DNA from 4 places in the Arthrobacter sp. STN4 genome. Region 1 is predicted to be linked to each of the others. Evidence: riboswitches for the same ligand, from Rfam matches in the RefSeq annotation. Region 1 holds a riboswitch; each other region holds the start of a gene.
The links. A riboswitch is a leader RNA that binds a small molecule or an ion and turns the genes downstream of it on or off. The one in region 1 is predicted to bind S-adenosylmethionine.

Region 1 (6,980 bases):
TGTTCACCGCCCCGCTCGACGAGCTCCGCGAGGCACACGAGGGGACGCTGCCGAAGCACTTCGGCTGACCCCCGCCGCTGTCCAACTGGGTCGCAGTTGTTGCCATCAATCAACTTATTTCGGTTGATGATATGGCAACAACTGCGACCCAGTTGCTTAAGTGAGGGAACGGGCGGCCTGCAGGTATGATTTCGTGACGTTCCGCTGGGTCAGCTTCGTGACCGGGGCGCCCAGCTTGAACAGCAGGCCCGAGGGCCGGCTGAACGCCAGGAGGCGGAAGTACACGCCGCCGTCGGAGGCCTTCATGGCCACAAACGCCTCCTCGCCCAGGGCCGGGTGTCCCGGAAGCGTGCCGTAGCCGAAGCCTGCCAGCTCCACCTCGGTGCCGTCGCTGCGCAGGGCACCGGTCGGTTCCAGTGCCCAGACCACCTGGCACGGGACCGGCATCCGGAGGTCGCCGACGCCGAAGCCGCTCACCACCCGCGCCCCCACCACGGCGCGCGGGGGCGCTGCCACCCGGAGGCCGGCGCGGCGCTGGATCTGCCATGTCAGGATGCCCTCCGCCAGCGCCTTGAAGGCGGCGTCCCCGGAGCCGACGCGGATCTGCCGGTCCACGTGGCCAAAGCCGTCCGGCCACCGCCCCTGCCCTGAGGGCAGTTCCGCGTTCAGGCGGGTCCGTCCAAGTTCGGGGTAATTCAAGCCGCCACGGCTAGTCTTTGGCAACACGGGCACTCCACTCCAGGGCTGATTGTTGTTTTCGCGGCAGTCCGGCCACCACCAGGTCGTAGGAATCCTCGAGCATGTCCAGCACCATCCCCGACTCCACCACGGAACAATCCACGGTGTTCCAGTGCCGTTTGTTGAGGTGGTAGCCGGGGATGATGCCCGGGTTGGCCGCACGCAGCTGTGCGGCCAGGAGGGGATCGCACTTGAGGCTGATGGACAGGACCTCCTGGCCCAGGTCGCCCAGCGCAAACACCTTTCCCACCCGGCGGTCACCGCCGCTGCTGGGCGCCCTGACCTTGAAGACCGATGTTTCCGGGCCAAAGGGGAAGTCTTCGTAGATGCCGGGGAACTTCAGGGCCGCGGCCCGCAAGGCATCGGCTGAGATGCTCACGGGCCCACCGGCGCTGCTTTTTTCACGGCGTAGCTCAGCTGGGCAAACTGCCCGAACATGTCGGCGCCCCGCAGTTCCAGGCGGTCCGGACCCAGGTTGCGTGGCAGCATCGGGGCCCCGCCGGCCAGCAGGGCGGGTGCCAGGGTGACCACCAGCCCGTCGAGGGCGCCGATGTCCAGGAACTGGCCGGCCAGCTCGCCGCCGCCCACCACCCAGACGTCCTGCTCCCCCGCCGCCGCCACAATGTCCGGCAGGGCATCCGCGACGGGGCCGCGGACAAGGCGGACGTCGGCGCCGTCGGGCACGGGCAGCGCGCGCGTGGTGAAAACGTACGTGGGCCTCGTCCCGTAAAGCTGCTGCCATCGCGCGGGATTTTCCAACAGCTTCTCCTCGCGCAGCACCCATTCGTAGGTGGTGGAGCCCTCCACCAGGACACCCATGCCGTCCATGAAGGCGGCAATGTCCGGTGCGCCGGCGTCGTCCACGGCAAACAGCCAGGCAAGCGAGTTGTCCGGGTCGGCCAAAAAGCCGTTGAGCGTGCTGGCGGTGTAGTAGACGGTCCTGGTCATGTTTCCAAGGCTACCCGTCCGGCACGGCGCGGGGCACTACGCGGGGCACGGCCGGCCCGGGCACCGGCCCTAGCTGACGCCCAGGTAGTCCTCGAGCAGCACCACCTTCAGCCCGGCCGCCTTCTGCGCCTTCACAAAGGCCGCCAGGTCCGTCGGAAATTCGGGCCGGAAGTGCATGAGCACAATGTCGCCCGGGCGCAGCACATGGCCCACCTGGTACTGCATTGAGCCTGCGTTGGCCCGCGCCTGCCAGTCGATGATGGCCTTCATGCCGCATTCGGCCGCGGCCCGGCGCACGGCCTTGGTGTACGGTCCGCCCGGCGGCCGGAAGAAGACCGGCCGGCGGCCAAAGTACTTCTCCTCGTAGTCTGCCATGCCGCAGATCTCGGCCTTGACCTGCGCGTACGGGAGCTTGACGAACCCCAGGTTGTGGGTCAGGGTGTGGTCTTCGATCCGGAACCCGGCATCAAGGTAGGCCTGGTAAAACTGCGAGTGCCCGGCAATGAACACGTGCGCCAGGAAAAGAGATGCCTTGAGGTGGTCCCGCTCCAGCAGCGCCAGGTCCGATTTCCGCTTCACCTGGCCGTCGTCAATGGTCAGGAACACCACTTTTTGTTGGGTGGGGATCCTGGTGATGACCGGGACCATGCCGTTTTCAATGGGCGGCAGCTTGTAGTCGGGCACCAGCCCGTCCACGGCGCCGGGCCGCGCCGTCCGGAGCCCCTCCGGCCGGCCGCTTGGCGGGGACGACGCCGGGGCGCCCGTTGCGCCGGAGGTGCCGGCCGGCGTCGTGCGTTGGCCCAGGAAGCGCACCGCCCCGAGGGCCAGGACGGCGAGCACCACCACCACGGCGGCGGCCAAGGCAATCCGGCGGGCGGTGTTCGGTGCGGCGCGGAGGTGGTGGGGCATGTCGGCTTTCGCAGCTTCCTACAGGCCCAGGGCCCGGGCCTCGATCATGGGGCAGGTGTCCATGACCACCTCCAGCCCGGCGTCCTCCGCACGGCGCGCCGCGGCTTCGTCGATGACGCCCAACTGCAGCCAAACGGCCTTGGCGCCCACGGCGATGGCCTGGTCCACCACGGCCCCCACCTTGGTGGAGTTCACGAAACAATCGACGACGTCGATGGCCCCCGGGATGTCCGCGAGCAGCTTGTAGCCCTTGGCCCCGTGGACGTCGTCGCCCTTCAGGCTCACCGGGATGATCTCCTGGCCCAGGTGCTGCTGGAGGAAAAGCGATACGCCCACCGCGGCCCGGAGCGGGTTGTTTGACAGTCCCACCACGGCCCAGCGGGCCGGCGTTGTCAGCAGGCGGTGGATCGTTGCGGGGTCGTTGACATGTGCCATGGAACCAACCCTACGGCCCTGCCGGGCCTACCGCATCCAGGCCCGCCGCCGACGCGGGCGCGAAACGGGCCGCAATGATTTTGGCAGGCGGCCCCCGCCTTGGCAGAATGGTTCCGACCATCCCGAGCGGCCGAGAGATCTGGCTCAGCGACGCCGCAGCAACCCTCCAAGGCCCACCCTCCACCGGGTGGGCGGCGGAACGGTGCTACCGCCAGAAACGATGGAAAGGACTCCACCCGTGGCTTTAAACACCGACCACATCCGCACCACCCATGCCGGCTCCCTGCCCCGCACCCCCGCCCTCCTGGCGGCCAACGCCGAGCGCGGGGCCAGCGGCGACACCGCCGGCTACCGGGACCTCCTCACCGAATCGGTGGTGGACATCGTGGCGCGCCAGCAGGCTGCCGGCATTGACATCCCCAACGACGGCGAATACGGCCACACCATGTCGAACGCGGTCGATTACGGTGCCTGGTGGAATTACTCCTTCGGGCGCCTCGGCGGCCTGGAAGCGACCAACGTGGACCGCTGGGCCGACGCCGAGGTGCACCGGTCCTCGCCCGGCAACGTGGTGCTGACCTCCTTTCCGGACCGCCGCGACCGGCAGAGGTTCAACGAGGCCTACAGCGACCCGGCCTCCGGCATCCTGGCCCACCGCAAGGCCACCACGCAGCCCAAGATCGTGGGGCCGCTGACATACACCGGCCAGGCCCAGGTTGCCTCGGACGTGGCCAACCTGGGACGGGGCCTGGCTGCGGCCGGCCTGTCCGAGGGCTTCATGGCAGCCCTGTCCCCTGGTTCCTGCGCCCGGCTGGCCAACGACTACTACGCCAGCGACGAGGAACTGCTCTATGCCTGTGCCGACGCCATGCGGGAGGAGTACAAGGCCATCATCGACGCCGGGCTGACCGTCCAGCTCGACGACCCGTCACTGGCCGAAAGCTGGGACCAGGTGAACCCGGAACCGGCCCTGGCGGACTACAAGAAGTTCATCCAACTGCGGGTCGAGGCCACCAACCACGCCTTGCGCGGGCTGCCGCAGGAGAAGATCCGGCTGCATGTGTGCTGGGGTTCCTGGCACGGGCCGCACACCACCGACATCCCCTTCGCGGACATCCTGGACGAGGTGCTGGCCATCAACGCCGGCGCCTATTCCTTCGAGGCCGCCAACGTGCGCCACGAGCATGAATGGAAGATCTGGCAGGACAAGAAGCTGCCGGAGGGCAAGTCGATCATCCCCGGCGTCGTCTCCCATGCCACGAACGTGGTGGAGCATCCGGAGCTGGTGGCGGACCGCATTGAGCGCTTCGCCTCCGTGGTGGGCCGGGAGGCGGTCATCGCCTCCACCGACTGCGGGCTGGGCGGACGCGTCCACCCGCAGATCGCGGCGGCGAAGCTGCAGGCCCTCGGGCAGGGTGCGGAAATCGCCTCGCGACGCCTCTGGCGGTAAACGCAGAGCTGGGTCGCAATAGTTACAGCACGTCAACTGGAACCAGTTGATAAAACCGCAACTACTGCGACCCAGTTGCGGGGCTGCGGCAGCGCCAGGGCTCCGGGGGGCTAGGCGACGCTGAACGACTCGTCGGCGCCGGGGCGGTCATTGTCCCCGGTGTCGGTTTCGCGTTCTTCCTCTTCCTCATCGTCAAGGTCGTCGAAGTCCACGTAATCGTCGCTGGTCAGTTCCTCCGTGTACAGGGACCAAAACTCGTTGAGGCCCGCGGCCGGCGGGTCCAGCACCTTCAACTGCGATTCGAAGGACTTGCGGACTTCCGAAAACTCCTCGTCGTCCTCGGGGCCGGGGACGTCGCGGTCAATGGCCCCCCAGGCGGTCACGATTTTCACAAAGGTGTCCAGGCTGGAGGCGATGAGGGACTCGTCATCCTCGCAGACAAAGTGCACGGAGCCCTTCTTCCGGTCGACCACCACAAACTGGAAGTCGCCGTCGTTGCACACCACGGCACGGCCGCCGGCGTCGTTGCTGTAGGGGGGCTTCAGCCATGTGCCGTCCATCGGCATGTCTTCCAACGCCGACGGATGCAGCGGCTCAAGCGCGGCCCAAATCCTGGAATCGTTCATGGTCTCCTCCTGCCCTTAATGCTGACACTAACCACGTGGACCCGTGCCGTCAATGGCATATTTTCATCCGGCCGGGACCACCGCTGAATTCCCTTCAAAGCGCCGGTTTCGCAGCACGGGCAGGAATTCGCGCACTTCCTCGATGCGCTTGTGCGTCACGTCCGCCGTGGCGACGCCTTCGGCCTCGTCGGCCAGGAAGTCCTGCGGTATGCCCATGGGGTCCAGCACGGCCGAGTGCCCGATGCAGTGGTCGCTGGACGTGCCGGCCGCGGCGATCCACACCGTGTTTTCGATGGCACGGGCCTTCAGCAGCGTCTCCCAGTGCTCCACCTTGTGGTCGCCCTTGAACCAGGCCGCGGCCACGCACACCAGGTCCGCACCGGCCACCGCCAGCGCCCGGGCCAGTTCCGGAAAACGGAGGTCGTAGCAGGTCATGATGCCCACCTGGAAGCCGCCGATCTGCACCAGCGTCACCCCTTTGTCGCCGGGCTTGATCCGGCGCGACTCCTGGTAGGAAAACGCGTCGTAGAGGTGCAGCTTGCGGTAGGTGCCCAGGATGGCGCCGTCCTCGTCCACGGCCACCAGCGTGTTGTACGGGCGGGCCTCGCCGCTGGATTCATACCCGCCGGCAACCACGGCAATGCCCACCTCCGCCGCGATGCGCGAGACGCCCTGGACGAAGGTGCTCCACGTCGCGTCCACGGCCGCCGCGAAATCCCCGGCCACGCGGCCCACGGAGAACATGGATTCCTCGGGGAAGACAACCAGGCGCCCGCCGTCGGCCCGCGCTTCGGTGGCCAGGCGGCGCATCACCGCCAGGTTGCCGGCCACCTCGCCGCCCGGGTTGAACTGTCCAACGCTGACCTTCATCGCAACTTCCTTACCGTGGGTTGACTTACCTCCAGCGTAGTCTTCCCGGCCCCCAAAAAAGGGGGGACGACGGCGGAACTTAAGTTCCGCCGTCGTCCCCCCTGGGGCGTCGCCGCCCTACGGCGCGGCCCCGGTGTCAGCCGGCGATGAGGTCGTGGCGCACGATGGTCTGGTCGCGGTCAGGGCCCACGCCGATGGCGGAGATCCGGGTCCCGGACATGGCCTCCAGCGCCAGGATGTAGTTGCGGGCGTTTTCCGGCAGGTCCTCCATGGTGCGGGCGCCGCAGATGTCCTCGGTCCAGCCCGGGAAGTACTCGAAGATCGGCTTGGCGTGGTGGAAGTCGGTCTGCGTCATCGGCATTTCGTCGTGCCGGACCCCGTCGACGTCGTAGGCCACGCACACCGGGATCTGCTCGATGCCGGTGAGCACGTCCAGCTTGGTGAGGAAGTAGTCCGTGAAGCCGTTGACGCGGGAGGCGTGGCGGGCCAGCATGGCGTCGTACCAGCCGCAGCGGCGCGGGCGGCCGGTGTTGACACCGAATTCGCCGCCGGTCTTCTGCAGGTAGATGCCCATCTCGTCAAAGAGCTCCGTGGGAAACGGGCCGGCGCCGACACGCGTGGTGTAGGCCTTGATGATGCCCACGGCGCGGGTGATGCGGGTGGGGCCGATCCCGGAGCCCACGGAGGCGCCGCCGGCGGTCGGGTTGGAGGAGGTCACGAATGGGTAGGTGCCGTGGTCGACGTCCAGGAACGTGGCCTGCCCGCCTTCCATGAGCACCACTTCGCCGCGGTCCAGCGCCTCGTTGAGGACGTAGGTGGAGTCGATGACCATGGGGCGCAGGCGCTCGGCGAAGGCGAGAAAGTACTCCACCGTCTCGTCGATGTCCACGGCGCGGCGGTTGTACACCTTGACCAGCAGCTGGTTCTTTTGCTTCAGCGATCCTTCCACCTTCTGGCGCAGGATGGATTCGTCAAAGACGTCCTGGATGCGGATGCCCAGGCGG
Region 2 (6,980 bases), on a different contig from region 1:
TGCCCTCGCTCTCACAGTCGTGCCGGGTGGTTGTCGATTCAACTATCCACGCGTTCGCTATGAGTTTGCCGTGAACGGGCAGGTGGGAACTTAGGTATTCGCCTGACGCGGCACGGGCGCTACTGTCCCGATCCGGACGCCGCCGGGACCAGGATGAACAGCGCCTCCACCGGCTCGGCGGAGCGGTTTTCCCAGGAATGCGGCTCCCGGCCGGGGAACGACAGCGTATCCCCGGCCTTGAGCTCGTACGAATCCTGGGTCATGATCAGGGTCAGTTCCCCGCTGATGATGTGAAGCACGTCCACGTCGCAGTCCACCGCATACAGTTCCGATTCGCCGCGGCCGAACGGCTCGATGGTGGCGCCGAGGATCTGGACGCGCCGCTCCGAGCGGGCCGTCAGCAGCCGCTCCACGATGCCCTCGCCGCCCAGGAAGATGCGCGGCCCCTCGCCGCTGCGGGTCAGGTGGGTCTCCGGCACGGCAAACAGTTCACCGACGGAGATGGACAGGACTTGGCACAGGGTCACCAGGGACGCGACACTGGGAGAGGTCAGGTCGCGCTCCACCCGGCTCAGGAAACCCTTCGTGAGCCCGGTGGCGTCGGCAACATGTTCAATGGTGAGGCGCTGGGCCTGGCGTGCGGCGCGGATCCGGGATCCTATCGCCACCGGTGCCAGGCTTGGTTCAACGGGTAGTGCCTTCATCTTCGCTCCTTGCTTGTCAGGGCCACGTGCACCCTCCGTGACTCTATAGCTACGAGCCGGACCGATTCCCATCGACCCTTGCCCCAACCACAGCTTAGCCCAGTGAGCAACCAATGTTGCCTGTCAGGCAATGTTTACTCGTGCATCTTCCCATCACCACGGCCGCTGCGGGCGCTGGTAGTATCCGGAGCCACCAGTCGCCAATTCGGGTTTCATGTCACTGGCGTGTCACCAAACCGGATTTCATGGCACTGGCGGTGGGTCAGGTTGCGGTTGAAAGTCAGAGGCGGACTCACTGGCTACTGCCTGTTTGTGTGTCCCGTAGGGCGAACCTCGTGCGGGACAAGCTCGCGGCTGGGTGACGGCTCGCGTCAGCCGGGCCCACTGAATCCAGGAATCATTGCTCCTCGGCGCATCTCGCTGCAATCTTGAAGTCGTGGCCACCAAAACCAGGACAGTCGAGGAACTTCTGGCCGAACTCCAACGCTTGGCAAGGGTCAAGAGCAGTGCCGAGGACGACCATTCGATGAGTTTCCGCCTTCCGCTTGATCTCGTTCGTCCAGAATCAAAAATGCTGGCTGTGACTCAAGCTGTCGTCGATGCGATGAACGGGTTAGAGGAAGCACTCGAGCGGGATCCGAGCTTCGAGCACATGGACAAGTCGACCGACACGCTCCAGGATTTCATCGCCCGGGCCTGGGCTGACCCCGAGACCGATCAGGTTCAGCAGTACATCACGAAGCACTCCCGCGAACTGCTCGAGCTCGTCTGTTTCCTCCCAATCGAATATCTGGCCATCGACGCCCCCGCTATGTTGCTCGGGCTGCAACTCCTGCCCGTCACCGACTCAAGCATTCCAACCACAACCGCGCCGTGGTTCGATCTCGCGCCGCCCATCGGCTGCGTGGCCGCGATCCCCGTCACGGGCACCAACCTCGGAAAAATGGCCGAGAGAGCACAGACTCTCCTAGCGCATGCCCTCCGTGTCGCGCGCGTTGGGCTGCGTGACCACAACGGGATCAACGACCGCCAGCTCAGATTTCGACCTGCCGTCGCCTACGCCTTCAGCAACAATTTGTCCGGATGGCGATCCCGCGGCGATATCGCGTACGAACTTACACTGGGGCCGTCCAGCCTCGACAGCATAAGCAACCGGCCAGTCTGGACGATGTCAGCGACCCCCATGACAGACATCCACAAGAAGGCCGATCTGGCACTTCGCTGGATGGAACGCGCTCGGTTCGCCGACGAACCACTCATCGCGCTCCTTTACCTCATTCTTTGCCCTCGAAGCACTACTTGGCGACACGTCCGAGGGGCTCAAGGCAGACATGCTGGCCTTCCGGCAGCTCGTCCTGAGCCACGTCGTGTCCGGCGGATTCCGGGAACCGAACGCCACCTGGTTCCTGTACTCTCGTGTGCGCTCCGCCGCAGTGCACGGCGAAGAACCTCCGCCCGTAGACGATGCGATTGTCGACAGTTTCGAATGGGCCGTCCGAGACACGCTCAACGAGTACTTGACCTTCGCAAGCACCCAAAACATCGGCAGGAGGGGAAAGCTCATCAAAGCACTCACCTCGCATCCAGACGTCCCAAAGCTCGTGGATTGGATCCGCACGAACGCCGGAAACGACTGGGAGGCCTACCTCGAGAAGGCGCTACTGATCGCAGAACACCCGACTGAACAACTTCACGATTGACCGAGGCGGGCCCGCATGCCCCATTGCGTAGCTGCCGGTATGACGAACCGTCAGCGGGAACGCCTGACACGGCCGCTGCTCGATTAGCGGCCGGGCTAGGAGATCCTCCTCCGGGGGAGGCGCGCCCGTGGTGCCGGCGCGCCGCGAAGACTACGCTTCAGGGCATGAGCGGTTCAAAGTTTTCTGGGAATTACACCGACGGTGCCCGGCGGGCGGTGGTCCTTGCTCAGGAAGAGTCAAGGGCAATGATGCATGACGCGTACATCGCTCCCGAGCATCTACTATTAGGGCTTTTGCACGCATATCCGAACACGGTGCAGACGGCGCTGGGCGTCTGGCCGGATGAAGTGCGTGATGCGATAATGCGTTTCGCCTCCGCTGGTCCGCAGGACACCTCAGAATCGTTGCCGTTCACCCGCATGTCTCTGGAGGTCCTCAAGGCGGCGCAGCGCACCGCGCGGGAGCTTCATTCCGATCACGTCGGGATCAAGCACCTATTGTTCGGGGTACTGAGTGTCCATAGCGACCGCCTGGATCGTGCGTTGGTCGCTGCGGGTGTGGATCGAGACAGTGCGCAAACGCGGGTAATGGCGGCGCTTACGCGCGGGTGATCGGTTACTCCGAGTTGGGCAACAGGTAGCGATCCCCCGCCGTCCTATCCTCGCAAGCACCCGGAAGGGGTCCGTCCGGATAGGCATTTCGGACTGTCCCGTAAGCCGGTCGGGCAGCGGTGCAGGAGCGAGCGAAATGTTCTCACTTGGAAATCTTCGGACTTCCGTGGCTGGCGGATTCCCGTAGACCCCGCCCGCAAAAATGCCCGGTGAACGAGCCTTGTACGGGACAAGATTTCCGTCCACACGGCCACTCTTCTGACTGCGACAATCGCTGGGTCGAGGCGAGCGAGCCGATACCGGACGCATCCGGGTCGTTTGGTCCTCGCCCCCGGACCGGTGCGTCGCGATCTTCGACAACGGCCCAAGTCCGTGAGACGTGGGTCAGGCAGCCCGCGGCAGCCGCCAGCGATTCCAATGTTCACGCCATCGAGGCGCTGACCAAGGCCCGGTAGCCGGGTCTTGGCAGGTCCGACGCCCAAGTCTCCACGGGATCGACCACCCGCGACATGCACTAAGGCGCGGGGCGGCGTAATTTATTACGCCGCCCCGCGCCGTCATGCCTTAAACGGCTAGTGTGGTGCCAGCTTCAAGAGATGCGACACCAAGCTCCGACTGGTCGCACGCCAACCCCATGTTCACAGGGTGGCTCGGATGAGGAAGCGGCCCGCGGCCAACCGGCCACGGGCAAGAGCACTTCCAAAGGGCAATGACCATGACCATTACTTCCGTCAACCGCACCCACCGCACCTCCCGGACGCAGCCGGCCACAGGGGCCCAAGCCGCCGCCCGGCGCCGGCCCGAGGGCATCCCGGTGCTCCCCGCCGTGGACACCAACCTCGGTTCCGTCACCTTTTTCACCCCCGGCGGCCACCGCCAGTACTGGTCCGCCGAACCGGCCGAACTGCTCGATGCGCTTGCCCGGGCCGTGCGCCCGGCGCAGTGGATCCCGGAAATCGGCACCCTGGTGGTCACCGTGGCGCAGACCGGCGTGCGGTCCGGGCACCGGATCGGTTTCCGGCTCGCCGTCCAGTAGCCCCGTCACAGGTACGGGCGCGTGATGAGTTCCAGGGCATGCCCGGAAGGGTCCTTGAAATAAACACCCCGCCCGCCGTGCTCGGTGTTCGTCTCGTACGGCCGCGTCATTTGCGGGTCAGCCCAGTGCAGCACTTCCGTGGCCACCAGGCGGGCGTAGGCGCGGTCAAAATGTGCGTCGTCCACGAGGAATGCGTAGTGCTGCATCTGGATCTCCACCGGCGGTTCGGCAAATTGCAGCATCACGCCGCCGTCCAGGAGGATGTTGGTGAACGGGCCCCATGAAGGGACCGGGCGCGCTTCGAGCAGCCCGGTGTAAAAGCGCGCTGACTCCTCGCGGTCCCGCGAGGCGATGATGGTGTGGTTAAACGTGGCTGAAATGAGTGTTCTCCTTGAGGTGTCAGCAGCCCGATGGCAGGCTACCGCGGCGGGGAGGGCGCCAGGCTACTCGATGACCGCGATCACCGCCCCCTGGGCCACCTCGTCGCCTTCCTCCACCCGCAGCCGGACGGTGCCGGCTTCAGGCGCGTAGATCTCGGCGTCGACCTTGTCAATGGCCACCTCGGCGAGCAGGTGCTTTTCGGCCACCGCGTCACCGTCGGCAACGTACCAGGTGGCCAGCACGCCGGGTTCGGAGGCGTCGCCCGTCATCATGGGGAACAGGATTTCCTTCATGCAGTGACCGCCGTCCGGATTGCGGCCTCAATGCGTGCGGCCGTTGGCAACACAGCATATTCCAGTTCGCGGGCGTAGGGAATGGGCACGTCCGGCACGCAGACCCGGCTGAAGTGCCTGAGCAGCGTGGGGTCGTGTTCGGTGATCGTGGCCGCAATTTCCCCGGACAGGCCAAACGATTCATAGTCCTCGTCCACGACGACCACGCGGCCGGTCTTGGCTGCGGTGGCGATGACTGCCTCACGGTCCAGCGGCACCAGCGAGCGCAGGTCCAGCACTTCGACGCTGATGCCCTCCCCCGCCAGCTTCTCCGCCACATCCAGGCTGTGGTGGACGGACAGGGACAGCGTCACGATGCTCACGTCCGTGCCTTCGCGGACCACCTTGGCCCTGCCGATCGGCACCACGTAGTCCTCCTCCGGCACGGCACCGATGGAGCGCTTGTTCTTCGCCATCCAGGCCAGCCCCATGACGCCCTTGTGGAACATGTACACCACGGGGTCGTCGGAGTGGATGGCCGCCGTCATGAGCCCCTTGGCGTCGTACGGGTTGGAGGGGACCACCAGCTTCATGCCCGGCAGGTGCGCGAACGTCCCCCACAGCGTCTGCGAGTGCTGCGCGCCGTCGGAATAGCCGCCGCCCACCGCGGCCATGAGCACCATCGGCACCCTGACATTGCCTCCGGATTCGAAGTGGATCTTGGCCATGTGGTTGTAGATCTGGTCCATGCACACGCCGAAGAAGTCCACGAACATGAGCTCCACAATGGGCCGCATGCCTTCCACTGCCGCCCCGATCCCGAGGCCGATGAACGCGGACTCGGAAATCGGCGTGTCAATGACCCGGTCCGGGCCAAATTTCTCCAGCAGCCCCGTGGTGGAGGAGAAGATGCCGCCGTAGGCTGCCACGTCCTCGCCCATCACAAACACGGAATCGTCCTGCTCCATTTGCGAGCCGATGGCCTCCTGCAGGGCCTTGGCCGTGTTCAGCCGGCGCGTCCCGGCGTCCGGTTCCACCGGCAGGGACGTTTGGGCCGCCGTCGCATTTGATGTTGCACCCATGGCTATTCTCCTTCCACAAAGACGTACTTGAGTGCCTCGGCCGGGTTGGGCGTTGGCGAGGCCTTGGCATTTTCGACGGCGTCCTCCACCCGGGTGCGCGCCTCGCCTTCCATGGCGGCGGCGTCCGCGTCGCTGAGGAGCCCGGCGTCGCCCAGCTGCTGCCGGTAGGCCGGGATGGGGTCCTTGTCCGGGACGCCGGCAAGCTCGGGCCGGTACCCCTGGGCGTCACCTTCAAAGTGGCCCCAGAGGCGCAGGGTGTGCACTTCGATCAGGCTGGGCCCGCCGCCGGCGCGGGCACGCGCCACGGCCTCGCCGGCCGCGGCGTGGACCGCTTCGACGTCGTTCCCCTCCACCCGGATGCCCGGCATGCCGTAGCCGGCGGCACGGACGGCGTTGGACGGCACCGCAGTGGAGGCGTCCCGGGCCACGGAGATGCCCCAGTCGTTGTCCTCGATGACGAAGATGACCGGCAGCTTCCACAGCGCCGCCAGGTTCAGCGACTCGTGGAACGGGCCGGCGTTGGCAGCCCCTTCGCCCGCCACCGCGGCGGCAACGCTGTTGGTGCCCGCCCGCTGGAACGCGAACGCCTGCCCTAGTGCCGCCGGGAATCCCTCGGCCACAATGCCCGAGCAGGAAAAGTGGATGGACGGGTCAAAAAGGTGCATGTGGCCGCCGCGGCCGTGGCCCAGCCCCGATTCGCGGCCAAAGATTTCCCCGGCCAGCGACCGCAGGTCCATGCCCTTGGCAATGGCCAGGTGGTGCGGGCGGTGTGTTGCCGTCAGCGCGTCACCGGTTTCCAGGTGCGCGCACAGCCCGGCAGCCACCGGTTCCTGCCCTGCCGAGAGGTGCATTTCACCGGGGACCAGGCCCTTTCCAATGTCAAAGCCCGGACTCTTGTCTGCGTGGTATTCGCGCAGTATTGCTTCCTCAAAGGTCCTGATCAGGATCATTTGGCGCAACAGGCCCAGCCGTTGTTCGGTGCGCAGCCCCGTTACGGCCTCAGTTGTTTCCATCCTCATCACCACTTCCTTGTGTCCGCGGGGCACTGGGGCACCAGCCGCTGGACGCGGCTGCGTGCCCCGGTTTCAGGCGTCGCCTGCCCTTGTCACTTGAGCGTAGGCACAACTGCCCGACGGCGGCACGGTGCGATATTTCAGCCGATGAAATTATTGCCCTTGACCGTGTTCGGGATTG
Region 3 (6,980 bases), on a different contig from region 1:
TCATAGACGTCGGAGCCGGATTCGCCCTCCCGGAAGCGGTAGAAGAAATGCCCGTAGGCGTTGCGGAGCTCCTTTTGGTCGGCGATCTCGGCCGGATTTTGAAAGTTGGCCCAGTCCTGTTCGCGCAGCCGCGGCTCCTCCATGGTGCGGTCCACCAGCTCGCCCAGTTCCAGCGCCTCCAGCGTCTGGTAGGCACGGAGGTAGGGCGAGACGTAGACGGCGACCTTCTGCCCGTCCAATTGCCGGCGGATCCGCTCCCCGGCCTTCCGTGCCTGCTCCACGCCCACCTCGGTCAACGGAATCCGATAGTCCGGGATCCGGTTGTAAATGCTTTGGTCCTGGTTGGCCGCGGACTGGCCGTGGCGGACCATGATGATCTGGCGTGGGGCACTCATGTCAAAGAGCCTAGGCCAGCCTGCGCCGCAAAGTACGCATGTCCGGCATGATTTAGTACATGAGTGACATGGTTCCCCGTAACAATGGCCCGTTCGACGGCGGCCCGCCCGCCTTGGGCGGCGGGGCCACGGCGGTGCAGTGGAACTGGGGCACCAGGTCGCGGCGGCGGCTGGTGTTCGAGGTCCTGCTGGTGCTGGGGCTCTCGCTGGGGCAATCAGGCGTGTACGCCGTCGTACAGTTGCTGGACAAGATGTCCCGGGCACCCATTGCGCAGGGGACGTCCACGCTGAACGCGGTACGCAGCAACCGGGAGTTCTTCGACCTGACGTACCAGCTGCTGGACATCTTCTTTGCCGTGGTGCCCGTCTTCCTGGTCCTTTACCTGATGGCCGAACCCGGAAAGTCCGTGTTCCGCCGGATCGGCCTGGATTTCCGGCGCCCCGTCCGCGACGGGCTCGGGGCGCTCGGGCTCCTGGTTGTCATTGGCGTGCCGTCGCTGGGCCTGTACGCGGCCGGGCGGGCGCTGGGCATCACCACGGAAATCATCCCGAGCGCCCTGCACCAGTACTGGTGGACCATTCCGGTGCTGGTGCTCTCCGCCATCCACAACGGCCTGCTGGAGGAAGTGGTCATGGTGGGCTGGCTGCTGGACCGGTTGGGGCGGACGGGGATGTCGTCCATCGCCGCCATCCTGCTCAGCTCCCTGATCCGCGGCAGCTACCACCTGTACCAGGGGTTCGGGCCGTTCTTCGGCAACTTTGTCATGGGCCTGCTCTTTTGCTGGCTCTACAAGAGGTACGGGCGTGTGATGCCGCTGGTCGTGGCGCATTCACTCGTGGACATTGCCGCCTTCACCATGGGCCCCGCCCTCGGCTTCGGGTAGCTGCGGAGGGACGGCTTCCGGGCGGCCCGTCATGCGCCCGAAAGCGGCGCGGAGTCCGCATTGGATCCCGTTGACCGAACTGGCGGTTTCGATGGTGCAGCAAAAGCGGCCTGGGCGGGTGCCAGCCCGCAGAAGCTGCACCGCCGAATTTCCGATCAGCCACCAACCCGCTTTTGCTGCACCGCCGGTTTCGATGGTGCAGCAAAAGCGGCCTGGTTCCCGGGCAAGGAAGCGGCACCCGACCCTGCAGGGACGGGTGCCGCTTGATTTGCACTGAAAGCTAGATGGTGACCTGGCCCTTGGCCGTCTCGAACGTCACGGACATGATGCCGGGCGTGCCGCGCGGGGCGATCCACTCCACCGTCACATCCTCCAGCGGCTTCTCCACCGGCTCGCCGAGCCATTCGGTCAGGCGCTCGGCACTGCCGGCGATGGTCAGCGAGGCCAGCCGGACGGTGGATGGGCGGGCCAGGGACGGGTGCAGGGCGGGATCGCCCTCCCACTTGAGCATGTAGGGCACCTGGGGGTCGGCGATGAGGCCCTTGATGCCGATCTGCTGCCAGACCAGCTCGCGGCCGTCGGGGAACTTGCGGTTGCCGGGGACGGCGCTGCGGCCCAGGCGTTCCTCGAACGGGGAGAGGTCGTCCACGGCCACGCACCAGCCCATCCAGCCGCCGCCGGCCTGCGAGCGGGCGCGGACGGCCTGGCCAAAGGGCGCCTTGTCCGAAGCGGGGTGGTCCAAGACCTCAACCACTTCGAGGTAATGGTGGTCGGTGAGCGGAATGATCATATTGCGGGTGCCGAAGCGGGGGTGCACCCCGCCGCGCACTGCTTCGACCCCCAGTGCGGTCGCGATCCGCTCCGTGGTGGCAGCCAATCCATCTGATTCACAGGCGTAAGAAACGTGGTCCATTCGCATGCGTTCATCTTGGCACTTTGTGATCGGCCTCTCGACTTAGCGTTACCTAACTCACATGGGATGTCTGACGGTCGGGGCGGGCGAAGGGGCACAAACGTGGGGCAGAATTGAACCGTGACCGATACTTCAGCACCAGCCTCCCCCGCCCAACCCGGCTCCGCTTTGCCCGCCCAACCCTCCCTGCGGTTGCCCGGGGCCGCAGCCGTGGAGGCCCGGATTGCCGCCGCCATCGCCGCGGAGCTGGGCGTCCGCCCGGCCCAGGTGCGTGCCGCGGTGGGACTGATGGACGACGGCGCCAGCGTCCCGTTCATTGCCCGGTACCGGAAGGAAGTGACAGGGACGCTGGATGACGCCCAGTTGCGCGAGCTGGAGGAGCGCCTGCGCTACCTGCGGGAGCTGGAGGCACGCCGGAAGACCGTGCTGGAGTCCGTCCACGCCCTCGGCAAGCTGACGGAACAGCTGCGCGCCGCGATCGAGGCCGCCGCGACCAAGTCCGACCTCGAGGACCTGTACCTGCCCTACAAGTCCACGCGCAAGACCAAGGCCGACGCCGCCCGGGAGGCGGGCCTGGAACCGCTGCTTGACTCGCTCCTGAAGAATCCTGCGCAGGCCCCCGCCGTCGTGGCAGACGCGTACCTCAACCCGGACCATGCCGTGGCAAGCGCCGACGACGCGCTGGCCGGCGCCCGCGCCATCCTGATCGAACGCGCGGGCCAGGATGCGGCCCTGGTGGGGGAGCTGCGCGAGCGGCTGTGGAAGACCGGCCGGCTGCGCTCCAGCGTGAAGGCCGGCAAGGATGCCGCCGGGGAGAAGTTCAAGGACTACTTTGACTTTGCCCAGCCGCCGCACACGCTGCCCAGCCACCGGGTCCTGGCGCTGTTGCGCGGGGAAAAGGAGGGCGTCCTGTCCCTGGACCTGGCGGAGGCGGACACGCGCGACGCCGACGCCCAGGCCCAGGCACGCGCCCGGTACGAAAGCGCCGTGGCGCACTCCCTCGGCATCACCGGGTCCGGCCGGGCCGCCGACACCTGGCTCATGACGGGCGCCCGTCTGGCCTGGCGCACCCGCATCCTCACCCGCCTCTCCGTGGACCTGCGCGTGCGGCTGTTCCAGGCCGCCGAGGAGGAATCCGTGCGCGTGTTTGCCGCCAACCTGCGCGACGTCCTGCTCGCCGCGCCGGCCGGCAACCGTGCCACGCTGGGCCTGGACCCGGGCCTGCGCACCGGCACGAAGGTGGCCGTGGTGGACGGCACCGGCAAGGTCACCGCGACGGACACCATCTACCCGCACGCCCCGGCCAAGCGCTGGAACGAGGCCCTCGCAACGCTCGTGGCGCTGGCTGAAACACACCAGGTGGAGCTCATCGCCATCGGCAACGGCACGGCCAGCCGCGAGACCGACAAGCTGGCCGTCGAGCTGCTCGCCGAACTCAAGCGCCGCAACCCGGGCCGCGTGGTCGCCAAGCTGGTGGTCTCCGAGGCGGGCGCCTCCGTCTACTCGGCCTCCGCCCTGGCCGGGGCCGAGCTGCCCGGCATGGACGTCTCCCTTCGCGGCGCCGTCTCCATTGCCCGCCGCCTGCAGGACCCGCTCGCGGAACTGGTCAAGATCGACCCGAAGTCCATCGGCGTGGGCCAGTACCAGCACGACCTCACCCCGGCCAAGCTGGAACGCTCGCTGGACGCCGTCGTCGAGGACTGCGTGAATGCCGTGGGCGTGGACCTCAACACCGCCTCGCCCGCGCTCCTGGCGAGGGTGGCCGGCGTCGGGACCCTGCTGAGTGAAAACATTGTGGCGCACCGGAACGAAAACGGCCCGTTCACCAAGCGCCGCGAACTGCTCAAGGTGGCCCGGCTGGGCCCCAAAGCGTACGAACAGTGCGCCGGCTTCCTGCGCATCACCGGGGGAGCGGAGCCGCTGGACGCCTCCAGCGTGCACCCCGAAGCGTACGGGGTGGCGCGGAAAATCCTGGCTGCCGTGGGTGCGGACAAGGCGGAAATCTCCGGCGGCGTGGCTGCCGTGGCAACAGTCGACCCGCAGGCCTTTGTGGAGGGCGCGTTCGGCCTGCCCACCGTAAAGGACATCGTGGCCGAGCTGCAGAAGCCCGGACGCGACCCCCGCCCCCGCTTTGAAACGGCCACCTTCACCGAGGGCATCGAAAAGATCACCGACCTTTACCCCGGCATGATCCTGGAGGGCACCGTCTCCAACGTGGCGGCCTTCGGCGCGTTCGTGGACATCGGCGTGCACCAGGACGGGCTGGTCCACGTTTCGGCCATGAGCAATTCCTTCGTCTCCGACCCCCACACCGTAGTCAAGTCCGGACAGGTGGTGCGCGTGAAGGTGCTCGAGGTGGAGCCGGAGCGCAAGCGCATCTCGCTGACCCTGCGGCTGGATGACGAGGCGAAGGCCGCAGGACCCCGCCAGGCCCGGCCGGCCGAGGGTTCCCGCCAGGCCAAGGGGTCCGGCCAGGCCCGGCCGGCGGCCACCGCCATGGCCGAGGCCCTGCGCCGTGCGGGATTGGGGAAGTGACCACACCGGGGCGCTTCACATGTTCGGCACCGTGCAGGTTTGGCGCGAAAAGTCCAGCACATCTTCGCGCAGGGGTCATATAACCGTCATAATGTTGCAGCTTTGCGGGCCGGTCTCGCACACTGGTAGCAGGTCATGAGTGCCTGCGACAAGCCCCGGCTCGCAGGCCGGCAACCCTCCTTTCCGCGGCGGGGTGCCCCGGGTGAAGACCAGGCGTTGGGCCAGCCGGCCCCAACGCAAGCGCGGGCCGCAACTTCCAAGCCCGGCCCCCGTCGGTCCCTCGGACCAGGCGGGGCCATACTTGGACGGCCTCTAGTGTGTAAGGAGCTCACCATGAGCAACGCATGGTCCTTTGAAACCCGTCAGATCCATGCCGGCCAGGAGCCGGACGCCGCCACCGGCGCCCGGGCGCTGCCGATCTACCAGACGACGTCGTTCGTGTTCCCTTCCACGGAGAGCGCTGCTGCCCGCTTTGCGCTTTCCGAGCTGGAGCCCATTTACACGCGCATCGGCAACCCCACCTCCGACGCCGTGGAACAGCGCGTCGCCAACCTGGAGGGCGGCGTCGGCGCCCTGCTGCTCGCCTCCGGCCAGGCCGCCACGACGTTTGCCATCCTGAACCTCGCCCAGGCCGGCGACCACATCGTCTCCAGCCCCAGCGTCTACGGCGGCACCTTCAACCTGCTGGCCCACACGCTGAAGAAGCTTGGCATCGAGGTCACCTTCGTCTCCGACCCGGACAACCTGGACGAATGGCGCTCCTCCGTCCGGCCCAACACGAAGGCGTTCTTTGGCGAGACGGTCTCCAACCCGCGCCAGGACGTGCTCGACCTGGAAAACATCAGCGCCATCGCGCACGACGCCGGTGTGCCGCTCATCGTGGACAACACCCTGGCCACCCCGTACCTGATCCGCCCCCTGGAATGGGGTGCGGACATCGTGATCCACTCCGCCACCAAGTACCTGGGCGGCCACGGCAACGCCATCGGCGGTGTGATTGTCGACGGCGGCAAGTTCGACTTTGCCGCCAGCCCGGAGAAGTTCCCCGGTTTCAACACCCCCGACGAAAGCTACAACGGCCTGGTGTACGCCCGTGACCTCGGCGTGGGCAGCGCCCTGGGGGCAAACCTGGCCTACATCCTCAAGGCCCGCGTGCAGCTGCTGCGCGACCTCGGCTCCGCCATTTCCCCCTTCAACGCCTTCCTCATCGCACAGGGCATCGAGACGCTGAGCCTGCGCGTGGAACGCCACGTCAGCAATGCCGTGAAGGTGGCCGAATGGCTCGAGGCCAACGAAAACGTCGAGGCGGTTGCCTACGCCGGCATCCCCTCCAGCCCCTGGTTTGAGCGCGGCCGCAAGTACAGCCCCAAGGGCACCGGCGCCATCGTCTCCTTTGACATCAAGGGCGGGCTGGACGCCGGCCGCCGCTTCGTGGACGGCCTGGAGCTCCACTCCCACGTCGCGAACCTCGGCGACGTGCGCTCCCTGGTGATCCACCCGGCGTCGACCACCCATGCACAGCTGAGCGAGGAGCAGCGGCTCGCCGCCGGCGTCCGCCCCGGACTGGTCCGCCTGTCCGTCGGGCTGGAAGGCGTTGAGGACATCATCGCCGATCTCGAGGCCGGATTCCGCGCAGCCAAAACTGCGTGAGTGCCATGGAAAGGACGGCTGCGGAGGACAGCGTGTTTAGCCCGGACACCGACCCCGGAACGCCCGGCCCCGGAGGCAGCCCCTGGTCTGCCGCCGTCGGGCAGGGCGGCGGCGTGCTGCGCAGCGTGAACATCGGCAGCCTGCCGCTGGAGGCCGGGGGCGAACTGCCTGCCGTCACGGTGGCCTACGAATGCTGGGGCACGCTGGACGCCGCAGGCAGCAACGCCGTCCTCATCCAGCATGCCCTCACCGGCAGCACGCACGTCAGCCGCGGCGACTCCGAGGAGGACGGCTGGTGGGAGGGCCTGGTCGGTCCCGGCGCCGTGGTCGACACCAACAAGTATTTTGTGGTGGCGGCAAACATGCTCGGCGGCTGCTACGGCACCACGGGCCCGTCCAGCATTGCCGACGACGGCGCGCCCTACGGCTCACGCTTCCCCTTCGTCACGATCCGCGACTCGGTCCACGCCGAGGCGCGGCTGGCCGATGCCCTGGGCGTCACCGCCTGGCACGCCGTGATCGGTGGATCCATGGGCGGCGCCCGCGCCCTTGAATGGGCCGTGACGTTCCCCGAGCGGGTTCAGCGCTGTGCCGTCGTGGCGG
Region 4 (6,980 bases), on a different contig from region 1:
CAAGGGCTGGACCCAGCTGGAACTCGCAGCGCAATTGGGCACCAGCCAGAGTGCCGTGGCACGCATGGAACAGGGCAAGCAAAACCTGAGCCTGAAGATGATCCAGCGCATGGAGTCGCTGCTGGGCCGGCGGATCGTGAACGTCGGCAATTCGCCCAAAAACGTGGTGACGCACCTGCGCGTGCACGGCGGCCGCGAACTCTCCGGCAGCGTGGAGGTCAACTCCAGCAAGAACGCCGGTGTGGCCCTGCTGTGCGCCAGCCTCATCAACCGCGGCACCACCACGCTGCGCCGCCTGGCCCGCATTGAAGAGGTCAACCGGATTGTGGAGCTGCTGACGAGCATCGGCGTTGAATGCCGCTGGCTGAACGCCAACGACCTCCAGATCCGCCGTCCCGCCGTCCTGGACCTGGCGTCCATGGACGTTGAGGCGGCCAAGCGCACGCGCTCGGTCATCATGCTGCTGGGTCCGCTGCTGGACCAGGAGGACGTCTACCGCATCCCCTACGCCGGCGGCTGCGACCTCGGCACCCGGACCGTGGAGCCGCACATGCAGGCCCTGCGCGAGTTCGGCCTGGCCGTCACGGCCCACAACGGCTTCTACCAGGTGCAGGCACCCTTCAGCGACGGCGAGGACAGGACCTTTGTGCTGACCGAGCGCGGGGACACGGTGACGGAAAACGCCATCATGGCCGCCGCGCACCGGGTGGGCACCACCGTCATCCGCAACGCCAGCCCCAACTACATGGTCCAGGACCTTTGCTTTTACCTGCAGGGCCTGGGCGTGGAGGTGGAGGGCATCGGCTCCACAACGCTGACCATCCGCGGCAAGTCACGAATCGACGTTGACATTGAATACGCGCCGTCCGAGGACCCGATCGAGGCCATGAGCCTGATCACCGCCGGCATCGTGACGAAGTCCGAGGTCACCGTCACGCGCGTGCCCATCGAGTTCATGGAAATTGAGCTCAAGGTCCTTGAGCAGATGGGCTTCCGCTACCGGAAGTCGGCGGAATACGTGGCCCGCAACGGCAAGACCCGCCTCGTGGACGTCACCACGCTCCCCTCCGAACTGCACGCGGCGCCGGACAAGATCCACCCCATGCCGTTCCCGGGGCTGAACATTGACAACCTGCCCTTCTTCGCCGTCATCGCCTCCTGCGCCGAGGGCACCACGCTGATCCACGACTGGGTCTACGAGAACCGCGCCATCTACCTGACCGAACTGAACCGCCTGGGCGCCGGCGTGCGCCTCCTGGACCCGCACCGCATCGACATCAAGGGCCCGACGGCGTGGCGCGCGGCCGAGATCGGCTGCCCGCCGGCGCTGCGCCCGGCCGCCTGCATCCTGCTGGCGATGCTTGCCGCCAAGGGCACCAGCGAGCTGCGCAACATCTACGTCATCGAGCGCGGCTACGAGGACCTGGCGGAGCGCCTGAACACCATCGGCGCGGAGATCGAATACTTCCAGGACTAACCCGCCGGGGACGGCGGCGTTCGAACTAGATCGCGGCGAGGGCCTGCGCCAGGTCCTGCTTCAGGTCGCCCAGGTCCTCCAGGCCCACGGAGAGGCGCAGCACGCCGTCGGACAGGCCGATGGCGGCGCGGCCCTCGGGGCCCATGGCCCGGTGCGTGGTGGTGGCCGGGTGCGTGATCAGGGACTTCGTGTCGCCCAGGTTGTTGGAGATGTCCACGATCCGCAGGGCGTTCAGGAGCTTGAAGGCGGCGTCCTTGCGGGTGCCGGACGCCGGCTCGGCCAGTTCAAACGTCAGCACCGTCCCGCCGGCCTTCATCTGCTTCCGGGCCAGCTCGTACTGCGGGTGGGAGGGCAGCAGCGGGTACTTGACCCAGCTGATCTGCGGCGCCGCTTCCAGGAATTCACCCAGGGCCAGGGCGCTGGCGCAGGAGGCGCTGACACGCAGGCCCATGGTCTCCAGGCCCTTGGTCAGCACCCAGGCGTTGAACGCGGACAGGGCCGGGCCGGTGTGGCGCATCAGGTTTTTCACGGGGCCGTCAATGAAGTCCTTCGTGCCCAGGATGGCTCCGCCGAGGACCCGGCCCTGGCCGTCGATGTGCTTGGTGCCCGAGTACACCACGACGTCCGCGCCAAAGTCGCCACAGCGCTGGAGCAGGGGCGTGGCGAACACGTTGTCCGCCACCACCTGGGCGCCCGCGGCATGGGCCAGCTCGCAGACGGCGGCGATGTCCACGATCTCCTGCATGGGGTTGGATGGCGACTCAAAGAACACGGCAGTGGTCGGCACGGCCAGGGCTTCGCGCCACTGGTCCAGGTCCGGGCCGTCCACAAACACCGTTTCCACGCCCCAGCGGGGCAGCAGTTCATTGAGTATCACGAAGCAGGAACCGAAGAGGGACCGGGAAGCCACCACCCGGTCCCCGGCACCCAGCAGCGCGCCCAGGGCGGTAAAGACGGCGGACATGCCCGACGCCGTGGCAAAGCAGGCCTCCTTGCCCTCCAGCAGGCGCAGCCGCTCCTGGAACGTGGCCACCGACGGGTTGCCATAGCGTGAATACACAAACCGGTCCACCCCGCCGGTGAAGGAGGCCTCGGCGTGTTCGGCAGATTCGTAGACAAAGCCGGAGTTCAGGAAGATGGCCTCGGACGTCTCCTGGAAGTTGGTCCGGTCCAGCCCTCCCCGGACCGCCTGGGTGTCTTCCGCCCACGTGGCGGCGTGCTTATTAAAGTTGCTCAAGTGTGTGTCCTTAGCTTTCGCTGGTGGGGCCGGGTTCTGAGGGTGCGGGGCGGTTACTTCCAGGGCAGGCGGCGGTTCTTCCAGCCGTTGACAATCCTGTCCCCGTAGCCGTCCGGCACGCCCTCAAAGCCCTCAAGCACGTTGAAGGCCGTGTATCCGGCGGCCGTGGCTGCCTCTGCGGCGGCAATGGAGCGGGCGCCGGAGCGGCACAGGATCACCAGTTCCCTGCCGGCGGGGACTGCCTGCTGCAGTTCGGCCAGGAAGTCCGGGTTGGGCCGGCCCGTCGCATGGCTCCACTGGATGAAGACCGGCTCGGCGTCGAGTGCGGACAGGTCCGGCACGCCGATGTGCGCCCATTCGCCGTCGGTGCGCACGTCGACCAGGACGGCCCCGGCGGCCACCTTGTCCCAGGCCTGGGCGGGTGCCAGGTCGCCGGCGTAGCTCATGCGATGCCCTCGCCGTCGAACTCCTCGGGGTCCTCCAGCTGCGAGACGGCGTTGGCGATGGCGGCGTCGGAGGCGGCCACGGCGTGGGGGAGGACCACGGCCTGGGCGCAAATCACGGACGTGCCGTTGAAGGTCACTGCAGGGCTTCCGTGCAGGATGTAGCCCTCGGCCAGGGCGGCGGAGATCCGCTCGCAAAAGGAGCTGTCATCCGGGCCGGTGATCAGCCGGTAGGCCAGCGGGGGTGCGTCAACGCTCATGGGTACTCCTCAAAGCAGGTGGCCGCGCCTGCAAGCGGGTACCGGGCGGTGGGAGGGCCGGAGGGGCCGGGCACGCCGCGGGCAGTTCGCGCTTGCAAGCCGCAGCCGTGGGTGGCCGGGTTTGCCGAGTAGTCACCTGAGGCACCCCGCCGAGACAGAGGGTTGCCGTCCAGCAAGTCAGGGCTTGGCGCTGGAACTCGTTACTCACTTGAAAACTAACATACCGCCCCTGGCTGCGGGTCGAACCGCCGGGGAAATGTGGCGCAACATGACGTCCCGGCGGCCTTCGGGGCGTCAGTGCACCTGCGCCAGCAGCGCGCTGAGCTCGGCCGTCAGCCGGGCCCGGACGTCCGCCGTCCCGATCTCCGTGCCGTCAATGGTGTTGACGGGCGCCAGCAGCCGGATGCTGGAAACCAGCCAGACGGCGTCGGCGTCGAGCAGGTCCGCCGGCACCAGCGGGCCGTAGCCAAGCTCCCAGCCGGCGTCCCTCGCCGCCGCAAACAAGGCGCCCTGGGTGGTGCCGGGCAAAATGCCGCTGTCCAGGTTGGGTGTGACAAGCCGCTTGACGGGCGCGCCGCCGTCGTCCTGCACGTGCGCCAAGAGGACGGACGACGTCGGCCCCTCCAACACGTGTCCGTCACTGCTCGTGAAAATCACGTCGTCGGCGCCCTGGGCGTGCGCATGGCGCAGGGCGGCCATGTTGACGGCGTAGGAAAGCGTCTTGGCGCCCAACAGCAGCCACGGTGCCCGGTGGGCCACGGTGCTGTCGTAGCCGCGGTCCAGCAGGATCACGTCCAGGCCCTTGGCGCGCTGCCCGGCCAGGGCGGGCGGGACGGCGGCGGCCTGCACCCAGGCCGTGGGGGTGTCGGCCCCCTCCGGGCCGCGGGTGGCGAACAGCTTGATGACGATGTTGGTGTTGCCGTGCTCGTCGGGCACCTGGAGCGAGGCGGCCGCGAAGGCGTCGACCGCCGTCGTGATGGCGCGCAGCCAGGCGTCGGCGTCGGGCACCTCCAGCGCCAGGGACTGTGCCGACGTGGCGAGGCGGTGCAGGTGCGCCTGGACCTTGCGGGGCGCGCCGTTGACGGCCAGCAGGGTTTCAAAGATGCCGTCGCCGCGGGTGGCGCCCTGGTCCGTGGCCAGGAGGGCGGGGGCCTCGGCGTCGGCGAGCCGGCCGTCGGGATGGGAGGGGTCCAGGAACACCAAAACAGTCATGGCTCGAGCTTAGTGCCCGGCACCGGTGCTTTCCTGCCCGGCCGGGGCGCCGCGAGCCGGTAGGCTAAGGTCACCTGACGCGTCATGGGCGCCCAACGAGGAGGCACTGCTTGATCTGGACAGCCTTCAGCCTTCCCGCCGGCCCTGCCTGGCTTTCGGTGCTGCTGATGGTCGTGGACCTGGGGATCCGCATCGCGGTGCTGGGCATCATCCCCGGCAACCGCCGCCCCACCACCGCCATGGCCTGGCTGCTGTGCATCTTTTTCCTGCCCTACATCGGGCTGGCGCTGTTTTTGATGTTCGGCAACTTCCGGCTCTCGCGGCGCCGGCGGGAGATGCAGGAGGCCGTCAACGTCCGCGTGGTGGAAGGGACGCGGGGGATTGCCGCGCAGGTGAAACCCTATGACGGGCCGTCGTGGATCAACCTGGCCGTGGAGCTGAACCGGAACCTGGGTTCCTTCCCGGCCCTGGGCGCCAATTCGGTGCACCTGATCGAGGGGTACCAGGAGTCCCTGGACGCCATGGCCGACGCCGTAAGCGAGGCCCACGACTTCGTCAACGCCGAGTTTTACATCATGAGCTCCGACTCCTGCACCGAACGGCTGTTCCGGGAACTGGAGGCCGCGGCGGCCCGCGGCGTCCGGGTGCGGGTGCTGTTTGACCACATCGGCTCGCTGCGCGTGCCGGGCTACCGGGACATGATCCGGCGGCTGAAGGCCAGCGAAATCCAGTGGCGGCGCATGCTTCCCCTGATGCCGGTGAAGGGCCAGTGGCGCCGCCCGGACCTGCGCAACCACCGCAAGATCCTGGTGGTGGACGGCCGCGTCGCCTTCACGGGTTCCCAAAATGTCATTGAACCGTCCTACCGCAGCAAGCGCAACGCCAAGGTGGGGCGCAAGTGGGTGGAGCTCATGGCCCGGCTCGAGGGGCCCATCGTGGGTACCTTGAACGTCATGTTCGCCACCGACTGGTCCAGCGAGACCGAGGAAAGCCTGGAAACCCAGCTGGCCGTCCACCACTGGGACTCCTTCGACGGCCGGGTGTTGTGCCAGGTGGTGCCCAGCGGCCCGGGCTTTGTTACGGAAAACAACCTGCGCCTGTTCAACACGCTGCTGTATTCGGCCGAGGAACGCATCACCATCTCCAGCCCCTATTTTGTCCCGGACGATTCCCTGCTCTACGCCATCACCACGGCCGCCCAGCGCGGGGTGGTGGTGGAACTGTTCGTCTCCGAGAAGGGCGACCAGTTCCTGGTCCACCACGCCCAGCGGTCCTACTACGAGGCCCTCCTGAAGGCCGGGGTGCGGATCTTCCTCTACCCCAAGCCCCTCGTGCTCCACGCCAAGCACTTCACGGTCGACGCCGATGTGGCCGTGATCGGCTCCTCCAACATGGACATGCGCAGCTTCTCCCTGAACCTGGAAGTGTCCGTCATGATGATCGACCAGGAACTGGTGCAGGAAATGCACGCCGTCGAGGAACAATACCGGGCCGTTTCCCGCGAGCTGCAGCTCCACGAATGGGTCACCCGGCCCGTCCTGGCCCGCTACGTGGACAACGTGGCCCGCCTGACGGCCACGCTGCAGTAGCTTCGGGTCCGGACGGCGGGTTCGGGACGGTTCTCGCGGCGGGCCGGCATTCCCTTGGCTGCTATCCGACCGGCGGCCGCGGGCGGCCTTTCGGTCTCCTTTACGCAGCCTGCGGAAACACCGGACCCGCCGTCTCCCGGGCGGTACTGGCGGCGGGCCGGCATTCCCTTGGCTGCTATCCGACCGGCGGCCGCGGGCGGCCTTTCGGTCTCCTTTACGCAGCCTGCGGGAACACCGGACCCGCCGTCTCCCGGGCGGTACTGGCGGCGGGCCGGCATTCCCTTGGCTGCTATCCGACCGGCGGCCGCGGGCGGCCTTTCGGTCTCCTTTACGCAGCCTGCGGAAACACCGGACCCGCCGTCTCCGGGACGGTTCTCGCGGCGGGCCGGCATTCCCTTGGCTGCTATCCGACCGGCGGCCGCGGGCGGCCTTTCGGTCTCCTTTACGCAGCCTGCGGGAACACCGGACCCGCCGTCTCCCGGGCGGTTCTCGCGGCGGGCCGTCAGCCCGGGAACTCCGATCCCAGGGTGGACAGCACGCCGTAGGCCTTGGCCTGGAGCTCCTGCCATTCGGCGTCGTCGTCGGAGTCGGCCGTGATGGCGCCGCCGACGCCCAGCGACAGGTGCGTGCCGCCGTCGTCCGTGTCCTGGAGGACCAGGGTACGGATCGTGACGGACAGGTCCATGGCGGCGTTCAGCGAAAAATAGCCGATCCCGCCGGAATAAATGCCGCGCGGGCCCGCCTCCAGGGAATCCAGGATCG

Region 2: another riboswitch for S-adenosylmethionine. It lies ahead of MMF96_RS10475 (hypothetical protein); the one in region 1 lies ahead of MMF96_RS01215 (cobalamin-independent methionine synthase II family protein).
Region 3: another riboswitch for S-adenosylmethionine. It lies ahead of MMF96_RS05135 (bifunctional o-acetylhomoserine/o-acetylserine sulfhydrylase); the one in region 1 lies ahead of MMF96_RS01215 (cobalamin-independent methionine synthase II family protein).
Region 4: another riboswitch for S-adenosylmethionine. It lies ahead of MMF96_RS12055 (DUF1737 domain-containing protein); the one in region 1 lies ahead of MMF96_RS01215 (cobalamin-independent methionine synthase II family protein).

The regions. Positions count from the first base shown of each region.
Region 1 is NZ_JAKZGX010000001.1:237,045-244,024, reverse strand. It holds gene purL (phosphoribosylformylglycinamidine synthase subunit PurL) at 1-68, shown strand, start outside; gene MMF96_RS01240 (DUF1990 domain-containing protein) at 157-726, opposite strand; gene MMF96_RS01235 (MmcQ/YjbR family DNA-binding protein) at 710-1,117, opposite strand; gene MMF96_RS01230 (dihydrofolate reductase family protein) at 1,114-1,686, opposite strand; gene MMF96_RS01225 (polysaccharide deacetylase family protein) at 1,756-2,595, opposite strand; gene MMF96_RS01220 (CoA-binding protein) at 2,614-3,030, opposite strand; SAM riboswitch class I at 3,145-3,257, shown strand; gene MMF96_RS01215 (cobalamin-independent methionine synthase II family protein) at 3,269-4,480, shown strand; gene MMF96_RS01210 (SUKH-4 family immunity protein) at 4,591-5,106, opposite strand; gene MMF96_RS01205 (carbon-nitrogen hydrolase family protein) at 5,170-5,976, opposite strand; gene MMF96_RS01200 (adenylosuccinate synthase) at 6,113-6,980, opposite strand, start outside.
Region 2 is NZ_JAKZGX010000012.1:24,930-31,909, reverse strand. It holds gene MMF96_RS10490 (cupin domain-containing protein) at 120-704, opposite strand; gene MMF96_RS10485 (hypothetical protein) at 2,036-2,404, shown strand; gene MMF96_RS10480 (Clp protease N-terminal domain-containing protein) at 2,569-3,015, shown strand; SAM riboswitch class IV at 3,603-3,715, shown strand; gene MMF96_RS10475 (hypothetical protein) at 3,731-4,051, shown strand; gene MMF96_RS10470 (VOC family protein) at 4,057-4,407, opposite strand; gene MMF96_RS10465 (biotin/lipoyl-containing protein) at 4,495-4,725, opposite strand; gene MMF96_RS10460 (alpha-ketoacid dehydrogenase subunit beta) at 4,722-5,786, opposite strand; gene MMF96_RS10455 (thiamine pyrophosphate-dependent dehydrogenase E1 component subunit alpha) at 5,789-6,799, opposite strand; gene MMF96_RS10450 (IclR family transcriptional regulator) at 6,953-6,980, opposite strand, start outside.
Region 3 is NZ_JAKZGX010000004.1:148,723-155,702, forward strand. It holds gene MMF96_RS05115 (histidine phosphatase family protein) at 1-395, opposite strand, end outside; gene MMF96_RS05120 (CPBP family intramembrane glutamic endopeptidase) at 455-1,279, shown strand; gene MMF96_RS05125 (VOC family protein) at 1,560-2,198, opposite strand; gene MMF96_RS05130 (Tex family protein) at 2,361-4,727, shown strand; SAM riboswitch class IV at 4,859-4,976, shown strand; gene MMF96_RS05135 (bifunctional o-acetylhomoserine/o-acetylserine sulfhydrylase) at 5,061-6,377, shown strand; gene MMF96_RS05140 (homoserine O-acetyltransferase) at 6,383-6,980, shown strand, end outside.
Region 4 is NZ_JAKZGX010000015.1:29,989-36,968, forward strand. It holds gene MMF96_RS12040 (UDP-N-acetylglucosamine 1-carboxyvinyltransferase) at 1-1,477, shown strand, start outside; gene MMF96_RS12045 (O-succinylhomoserine sulfhydrylase) at 1,503-2,714, opposite strand; gene MMF96_RS12050 (rhodanese-like domain-containing protein) at 2,768-3,160, opposite strand; gene MMF96_RS12055 (DUF1737 domain-containing protein) at 3,157-3,417, opposite strand; SAM riboswitch class IV at 3,501-3,622, opposite strand; gene MMF96_RS12060 (aminodeoxychorismate lyase) at 3,712-4,629, opposite strand; gene cls (cardiolipin synthase) at 4,797-6,218, shown strand; gene pabB (aminodeoxychorismate synthase component I) at 6,721-6,980, opposite strand, start outside.